One region of the Undibacterium sp. Ren11W genome, then DNA from elsewhere that is predicted to be linked to it. Evidence: predicted binding sites of a transcription regulator. Region 1 holds the regulator's gene; the other holds the start of a gene.
What was found. Region 1 encodes LexA, which represses DNA repair genes until DNA is damaged. Its sites were predicted from a motif close to ACTGTATNNNNATACAGT; they were not measured.

Region 1 (4,516 bases):
GGCTATCTCATCGGAAACCGTAATAAGCTTACGCAATACGCCACGATCCCGAACAATCTCTGCATATCGACGTATATTTGCTGCCGATGGCGTGTTTTGCGCCAGTGCATTCAGGTAACTCAATCCACCTGCATCCTCCGCTTTATTGATGGCAGTGAGCGCATCAAAGACGGTAATGACATCGGCTGGTCGCGAGGCATTAATCAGTTTAACGATAGCCTGAAAAATAATGCGGTGATCATAACGATAAAAATCACCCTCATTGATAAAATCGGCGATTCTATCCCAAGCAGCGTTATCCAGTAATAAGCCACCTAAAACAGATTGCTCTGATTCTATGGAGTGCGGCGGGATGCGAAGATTATCTAATTGCGGATCGGAAGGTGCTTTCATGGCGCGCATTATACCTTTTTATTCCCCCTCGAAAGCAAATGAAAGTAGGCCTAATTTAGCCTAAATTAGAAAAGGAAAAAGATGCATTGCGGCAAAAATTTATGCAATACCTAATTGACAAATTAATGAGAAAATCTGAATACTTTCTGCAATTAAAAACTTAAGCATTTACGCAAGATCAAAGCTAAAAATAAAAAAAGCCGGGAAAACCCGGCTTTTTTTTGCGTACTTAATTAAGTATATTAATTAAGCGTGTTCGCCCAATACCGCAACGATGACATCTACTACGACATCAGTGTGCAACGCAACTGATACAGAGTGATCGCCAGCAGTCTTCAAAGGACCCAATGGCAAACGCACTTGTGATTTCTCAACTGCAAAACCTTGCTTAGTCAATGCATCTGCGATGTCTGAATTGGTTACGGAACCAAACAAACGACCATCAACACCAGACTTTTGTGAGATTTGAACTGTCAAACCACTCAATTTTTCGCCTTGCGCTTGTGCGGCAGCCAATTTAGCAGCAGCAGCTTTTTCCAACTCAGCGCGCTTCGCTTCGAATTCAGCGATTGCAGCAGCAGTTGCACGGCGAGCCATACGTTGTGGAATCAAAAAGTTACGTGCATAACCATCTTTAACACGAACTACATCACCCAGATTGCCGAGATTAACGACTTTATCCATCAGAATAATTTGCATATTTTTCTCCTAATTACGCTGTATGCAGATCAGTGTACGGCAGCAACGCAAGGTAGCGTGCACGCTTGATCGCTGTATCAACTTGGCGCTGGTACAAGGCTACAGTGCCAGTCAAACGTGCTGGCATGATTTTGCCGTTTTCTTGCACGAAGTCTTTCAGTGTATCGATGTCTTTATAATCAACTGCAGCTACATGTCCTGCTGAAAAACGGCAGAACTTCTTGCGTTTGAACAATGGATTTTGTTGCTGACGCTTTTGCTTCAGTTTGCTTTTATCAAATTTTTTACCGAATGCCATTTTAGGCTCCTAATCTAGTAAAGGTGTCTCGAACTCATTTTCCTGAAAATCAGTGATATGAAAAACGAGACTTTTGCTGTTGCGATTTTTACGCGCTAAAAAACCTGTGAATAACATCGTGACACCCAATTGTATTTCCAGGAATCGCTTAGAAATAGCGCCTGCAGCAACTGCAGTGATTTCAAATTCAACCTGGCGCTGGGTGCTCGCCTGTTCTTGCTTAGAGTGATGCATTAATACCGCAGTTGCTATCGGAATTCCGGCTGGCGTATAACGCAGCGCTGATTTTTCTGCAATGCTAGCAACGACTTTAAGCTCATTCACAAATAATTACGCGTCCTTCGTTAAAACTATTAAGCTGCAGGTGCTTCAACGCGTTGCGTCTTAGCTGCATCTTCTTTCTGAACTGCTTTCATCATTGGAGATGGCGCTGTTTCAGCTTTTTTCATTTTAACTGTGAGGTGACGCAAAACGGCATCGTTAAATTTGAATGCTGTTTCCAACTCAAGCAAAGTTTCAGCATCACACTCTATGTTCATGCAAACATAGTGAGCTTTAGCCAATTTCTGAACGATGTAGGCAAGTTGACGGCGACCCCAGTCTTCAACGCGATGGATTTGACCACCACGTGTAGTAACGCTAGCTTTGTAGCGTTCGATCATTGCAGGCACTTGCTCGCTTTGATCCGGGTGTACGATAAATACTATTTCATAATGACGCATATATTCTCCTTGTGGACAATAAAAAGATGCCCGCCTCGGCGTCAAGACGAGTGCGGGAAGAGGAAAGCCGACAATAGTAACCGATTTTCAAATTTTGTACAATTAGTTCTATGAATGAGGAGAATTCAACTAGCACCCTAGCAGAGCCTGTATCAGTTAAATCATTTATTCCTGAGTTTTTAACAGGTTTTACTTGCATAAGTGACTTTACTGTATAAAAATACAGTCTGCATATACATACAGCTAATTGAAAGAACCATCATGCTGAAACTTACCGCTCGCCAAGAGCAGATCCTGAACCTGATCAAGGATGCCATTCAAAACACAGGCTTCCCGCCGACGCGAGCAGAAATCGCAACAGAACTTGGATTTCGCTCGACCAACGCAGCAGAAGAACACCTGCAGGCACTAGCGCGAAAAGGCGTAATCGAAATAGCAGCAGGCACCTCACGTGGCATACGACTCCTAGAATCCGAACTATCTAGCCACATGCCTGGAATACAAATGGCATTGCCACATCCAGCCCTGATGCAATTGAGCCTGCCATTGGTTGGGCGAGTTGCCGCTGGCTCACCAATACTCGCTACTGAGCATGTAGAGGCCACCTACAATGTGGATCCAGCTCTTTTTTCCGCAAAACCGGATTTCCTGCTTAAAGTACGTGGCTTGTCAATGCGTGACGCGGGTATTTTGGACGGCGATTTATTAGCTGTGAAAAAATCAGATACGGCCCGCAATGGACAAATCGTGGTTGCCAGACTAGGGGATGACGTCACCGTCAAACGCTACAAAAAAACCAGCACTGGCATAGAGTTAATCCCAGAAAATCCAGATTATCCAATTATCAAAGTCAGCGACACCGAAACCGATTTTTCACTGGAAGGCTTGGCCGTTGGGCTACTGCGCAGTTGGTCTTAAAGAGGCATAGCGCCAAGGCGCCCTATCCATGCGGCTTTCGAGCCAGGCATGCTGCGGCCCGCATGCAGATTGCGCTTCGGACATGCCGCTTTTAAAACAGCAATCCATTCAATAGAAGTAAGTCTGTCAATAAAAAACGCCCGATAAATTATCGGGCGTTTTTTATTAGGCATTGATGCCTATGCCAATACAAGCACAGACCCAATACGGCATTAATGCTTAATTGTCGAAGCCTCGACTGCAGCATCTGGCTTTGCAGTAGCGGCGAGCGCCACGTCCTCATCAGTCAATGCCACAGGTTGACGTTCCAAGGCAATTTCCAAGACTTTATCTATCCAACGCACTGGGATAATTTCCAGTTTATTTTTGACATTGTCCGGGATATCAGTCAAATCTTTCGCATTCTCCTCAGGTATTAACACTGTCTTGATCCCGCCGCGATGAGCTGCTAGTAATTTCTCTTTCAGCCCACCAATAGGCAAGACCTCGCCTCTCAAGGTAATCTCACCAGTCATCGCCACATCAGCTCTTACAGGTATGCCAGTGAAGATAGAAACCAAAGCGGTCGTCATCGCGATACCGGCCGAAGGTCCATCCTTCGGCGTAGCACCTTCAGGAACATGAATATGAATGTCACTTTTTTCGAACACATCCGCTTTAATCCCCAAGCGCTTAGCGCGACTACGCACCACTGTACGGGCAGCTTCGATCGACTCTTTCATCACATCACCCAAGGTGCCAGTGCGTATCACGCCCCCCTTACCCGGCATTGCTACGGCTTCTATCGTCAATAAATCACCGCCGACCTCAGTCCACGCCAAACCCACAACTTGCCCAACCTGATTGTCTTTGACTGCCACACCGAAATCATAACGACGCACACCAAGGTATTTGTCGATATTTTTCGAATTGATGGTGGCTTTCTTTTCGGTCTTCTTAAGCAACAACATCTTCACGACCTTGCGACAGATCTTGGAGATTTCGCGCTCAAGTGAACGCACCCCTGCTTCACGTGTGTAATAACGAATAATGTCGCGTATTGCGGTTTCTGCGATGGTAATTTCTTCTTCTTTAAGACCGTTATTTTTTATCTGTTTCGGCAACAAATAACGCTGTGCGATACTGGTCTTTTCATCCTCAGTGTAGCCAGACAAACGTATCACTTCCATCCTGTCTAGCAGCGCGGCCGGGATGTTATATGAGTTTGAAGTAGCGACGAACATCACATCTGACAAATCGAAATCAACCTCAATGTAATGATCCGAAAAAGTATGATTTTGCTCTGGATCCAAGACCTCCAGCAAAGCAGAGGACGGATCGCCACGGAAATCAGCCCCCATCTTATCGACTTCATCGAGCAAGAACAAAGGATTGCGCACACCTACCTTTGCCAGACTCTGCAAGATCTTGCCTGGCATAGAGCCGATATAGGTACGCCGATGCCCACGAATCTCGGCCTCGTCCCTGACGCCACCGAGCGCCATAC
Region 2 (4,516 bases), on a different contig from region 1:
AATCATGCAGGGCACGCCAGCTCAGGCCGATACGACGTCCAATAGCGTGTTCCCCTAACTCCTTACGGATTTCGTCTATGTTTTTGGCAATCTCATAGGCCTGTTCTATATTGAGTTCCGTACGGCTGGAAATAGCAGACAAGCTTCGCCCAGAGGCGCGTGCCTGAAGAATTTCAAGAGCGTAATCACGAGCGTTCATGGGCTTGTGCAAATTTCAGCACCGTTGAGTGAGTAGACTAATTTTGATTCAGTCTAGCTAAATCTGCAAGTAAAGCTTCAGAATAGCCGGGCTAAGTGGAGCGCGTTTACACTAGCTGCCGCCATGTTTCGCCAAAAACCGATCAAGCTGATTGGCGAAGGCTTGCCTATCCGTGTTGGAGAATGCCGCTGGTCCGCCGGTCTCGACGCCGCCGCTACGCAATTCTTCCATGAACTGACGCATGCTCAGATATTCGCGGATATTCTCGGCGGTATAAAAAGAGCCGCGCGGATTGAGTGCATAACCGCCCTTAGTTAAAACATCGGAGGCTAGCGGAATATCACCGGTAATAACCAGGTCACCGGCCTGCATCAGTCTGACGATTTCATTGTCGGCGACATCAAAACCAGCAGGCACTTGCAGCGCTTTAATCACGCGTGATGGTGGCGTAGTCAGAAATTGATTGGCGACTAAGGTGGTGCTAATTTGCAGGCGCTCGGCAGCCTGAAACAAAATTTGTTTGATGACATTGGGGCAGGCATCGGCATCGACCCAGATTTGCATAATAGGCTTTCTGATCGTGATTGAGGAATACTCCCCTAAAAATATAAATAAACTGTCGCCTTGCGCATATACATAGAGCGATCTTAAAATATACTCGGGTGGAGTATGCTTTAGGGGCGTTTAATGATTAATCCAGCGTATTCCACAATTCACCATTCGGCCCGGTTCTTGGTGCCGTAATGCCGAAGTGGGCGTAGGCGCTAGGGGTTGCGATGCGGCCGCGTGGTGTGCGTTGCAAATAGCCTTGTTGTATCAGATACGGTTCGAGCACATCTTCTATGGTGTCGCGTTCTTCGCCGATGGCAGCGGCGACATTGTCTAAACCGACTGGGCCACCGCCAAATTTAAACAAGATCGCTTCCAGCAGTTTTCTATCCATCAGATCAAAACCTACCGCATCGACGTCCAGCATGATCAGCGCGGCATCGGCGGCATCTTTGCTGATTTCGCCATTGCCCTTAACCTCGGCATAATCACGCACCCGGCGCAACAGGCGATTCGCGATACGCGGCGTGCCGCGCGCGCGTTTGGCGATCTCACATGCACCGTCTGGCTGTATCGGCACGCCAAGCAAGGCGGCCGAGCGTGTGACGATCTTGGTTAGCTCGTCGGCCGTATAAAACTCTAGCCTGGCCACGATGCCGAAACGGTCGCGCAAAGGATTGGTCAACATACCGGCGCGGGTGGTGGCACCCACCAGTGTGAAGGGTTGCAGATCGAGTTTGACCGAGCGCGCTGCTGGACCTTCACCTATCATGATGTCGATCTGATAGTCTTCCAGTGCAGGATATAAAATCTCTTCGACTACCGGCGAGAGCCTATGAATCTCATCGATGAATAAGACGTCATTCGCCTCCAGATTGGTCAGTAGTGCCGCCAGATCGCCGGCGCGCTCTAGTACCGGGCCCGAGGTTTGGCGCAAATTAACACCCATTTCACGCGCGATGATGTGCGCCAGCGTAGTTTTACCCAAGCCCGGCGGGCCGAATAGCAAGGTGTGATCGAGTGCTTCGCTACGCTTCTTGGCAGCACTGATAAAGATCTCTAGCTGGCCTCGAATTTTTTCCTGGCCTACGTATTCATCGAGCTGCTTGGGGCGCAAGGCGCGTTCTATTGCTTCTTCTTGCGGCGAAGAAGGCGTGGCCGAGATAATGCGGGTTTCGCTGACTGCGGAAGAAAAATTATCGGTCTGTATGCTCATGGCTTTGTTTTATGCTTTAGACAGCGATTTAAGTGCCAGCTTGATGCCATCCGAGACGCCAGAACCTGCCGGCACTGACTTCATCGCCAGCAAGGCTTCTTTGTCGGAATAACCGAGTGCCAGCAAGGCATTGAGGATATCTGAACTGTGGTCACCTGCGGCAATCGCTGCGCTAGTGGCACCCAGGTCTGCACCCAATTTACCTTTTAACTCCAGTAGCAAGCGCTCGGCAGTTTTTTTACCTATGCCCGGCACTCGGGTCAGGCGGCCGGCTTCCTGCAGGGTAATCGCTTGCGCCAGATCGGCCACCGACATGCCGGATAAAATTGCCAGCGCGGTACGCGAACCGACTCCGCTAATTTTGATTAACTGGCGAAAGGTGGCGCGCTCTTCTGAGCTGCCGAAGCCAAACAAGACATGCGCATCTTCGCGTATCGCCAGATGGGTGAGCAGTATGACTTTCTCACCTAATGCTGGAAGATTGTAAAACGTACTCATGGGGACATCGATTTCATAACCCACACCCTGACAATCGACTAATAATTGCGGGGGATTTTTTTCAATGAGGATGCCTGCGATGCGACCTATCATGAGTCTGCTCTCATACTGTATGAATAAGCAGTGATAGTAACCGATTCTGACGGTATTGACGAGTGCCGCGCACTGGTGATACACGCGTTTCTTGGGGATTATCAGTTATGAGAACAGCCCAGCAGCCTAACTTAGTGAAATCCCTGACTCGCATGCGATAATGCGCGCTGACAACCTCTCTTTGCTTACAATTACTTGCATGCGTTTTTCTACAGGATCAACCTCGGCTGTCACTAAGGATATTGCGAATAAACGCCTGATCATAGGCGTGGTGCTGTCGCTACTTTGTCATGCGCTGGTCTTGTCTTTGCAGTTTGGCATTCCAGGCTTAGGCTTACCAGGACTGGCAACTCCCTGGAGCAAGCGCCGTTTAGACTTGCCGCCGCCAGATCTACAAATACAGCTGGCTTTGCCATCACCTCAGCCTGAGGAGGCGGTTGCTACGGCGTCCCCCACATTGGCAGCGACTAAATCTGCGCAAATTTCTGGATTGCAGTTGATGGCATTGGCGGTTCCTGTTGCGCCTGTTCCATCGGCGAGCAAGGCTGTGCAAAAACCAAAAAAGCTGAAAAAAAATAAGCCGGTAGAGCAGATTAGTGCGCTTGCTTTGCCTGTTCTGCCCGCACCATTGGCGGCGCGTGAATCTGTCGAAACACCTGTACGTGTCATCGCTCAAGATCAAAAAACTGAGGATAGTTTTGTTGTGCCTGCGGCTAGCCCAGAAGAGCCTGAACATAAAGCAAGTGACAGTAAAATCGCCAAACAAAAAGAAGAGGCGATATTGGCACTGGTAGAAGAAAAAAATTCCGCATTAGAGGCGCAAGCAGCCCAGGCGAAACTGGCCGAAATAGCGCTCAATAGAGAAAAAGAAGCAAGCCTAAAACAAGCCTTGATCGATGCAGAAGCGCAAGCTATGCGTGATGCGCAGGCTCAGCAGTTGGCGCTGAAGAGCGCGCAATTGCTACAGCAGAAGGCGGAGCAAAAAGGCGAAGCATTAAGGCAGCAGCAAGAGGCAGTAGCCGCGGAGCAGTCTTTGCAAAAGAAAAAAATAGCGAAAAAGCAGGAAGAAGATGCGCGCCAATTGGCACAGGAAAACGCCGAAAAAGTCGCCCAGAAAGCCGCTGCGCTCGCAGCTCAGCAACAGGAGCAACAGGAACAATTAATGCAGCGCAAACACCTGGAGGCGCAGGCAAAAGAGCATCAATTGACGCTAGCTCTAGATGCTAAAAAAGCGTTGGACGAGCAATTAAAGCAGCAACAAAAACAGCAAGCGCAATTACGTCAGCAGCAAGATCAGTTGCTCGCCAAACAAAAAGAAGAGTTCATCGCACGACAGAAACTCGAAGATCTGAATGTTCAAAAACAAGCGGAGCAAAAGCAAGCTGAACAAAAGCGCGTGGAGTTAAAACAGGCAGAGCAAAAGTTGGTTGAGCAAAAGCTAGCAGAACAAAAGCTAGCGGAACAAAAGCTAGCGGAACAAAAGCTAGCGGAACAAAAGCTAGCAGAACAAAAGCTAGCAGAACAAAAGCTAGCAGAACAAAAGCTAGCAGAACAAAAAGTCTCTGAGCAAAGGGAGCGTGAGCGCGCACTAAATGATGCTGCAAAGGCCGCAGCCAGCAAGGCAGCAAGTCAAGGCAAGACCAACGATGATGTGTTCGGTGGGTCAGGAAAGTCTGATGGTGTCGCACGCGCTAAGGATATCTTTAGTAATGATCTGGCCAGTCGCGCCAGGGAGCAACTGCGCGGTATGGATGTATTGCGTGGTGCTCCACCTGTGCCGCGCAATCAACAGGATGATCGCCGACGCAGTATTTTTGGAAGTATAGAAAGAGAAATACCCTTGCGTATGTATGTCGATGGATGGCGTCAAAAAGTTGAGCGCAATGGCAATTTAAACTACTCCCAGACAGCCAAAGATAAAGCCCGTGGCGACCCTGTGGTGGTGGTGGCGTTACGTAGTG

Region 2: a site for LexA is predicted at 2,570-2,587, ahead of ruvA (Holliday junction branch migration protein RuvA). Genes of this name have one in related genera too.

Annotation. Positions count from the first base shown of each region.
Region 1 covers NZ_JBMPPB010000001.1:138,206-142,721, reverse strand. Annotated here, with positions in the region: gene ACO0K8_RS00745 (replicative DNA helicase) at 1-393, opposite strand, end outside; gene rplI (50S ribosomal protein L9) at 640-1,092, opposite strand; gene rpsR (30S ribosomal protein S18) at 1,106-1,390, opposite strand; gene priB (primosomal replication protein N) at 1,400-1,714, opposite strand; gene rpsF (30S ribosomal protein S6) at 1,744-2,112, opposite strand; gene lexA (transcriptional repressor LexA) at 2,374-3,030, shown strand; gene lon (endopeptidase La) at 3,243-4,516, opposite strand, start outside.
Region 2 covers NZ_JBMPPB010000007.1:231,764-236,279, forward strand. Annotated here, with positions in the region: gene ACO0K8_RS16380 (2-keto-4-pentenoate hydratase) at 1-199, opposite strand, end outside; gene ACO0K8_RS16385 (YaiI/YqxD family protein) at 311-763, opposite strand; gene ruvB (Holliday junction branch migration DNA helicase RuvB) at 891-1,964, opposite strand; gene ruvA (Holliday junction branch migration protein RuvA) at 1,974-2,555, opposite strand; gene ACO0K8_RS16400 (TonB family protein) at 2,755-4,516, shown strand, end outside.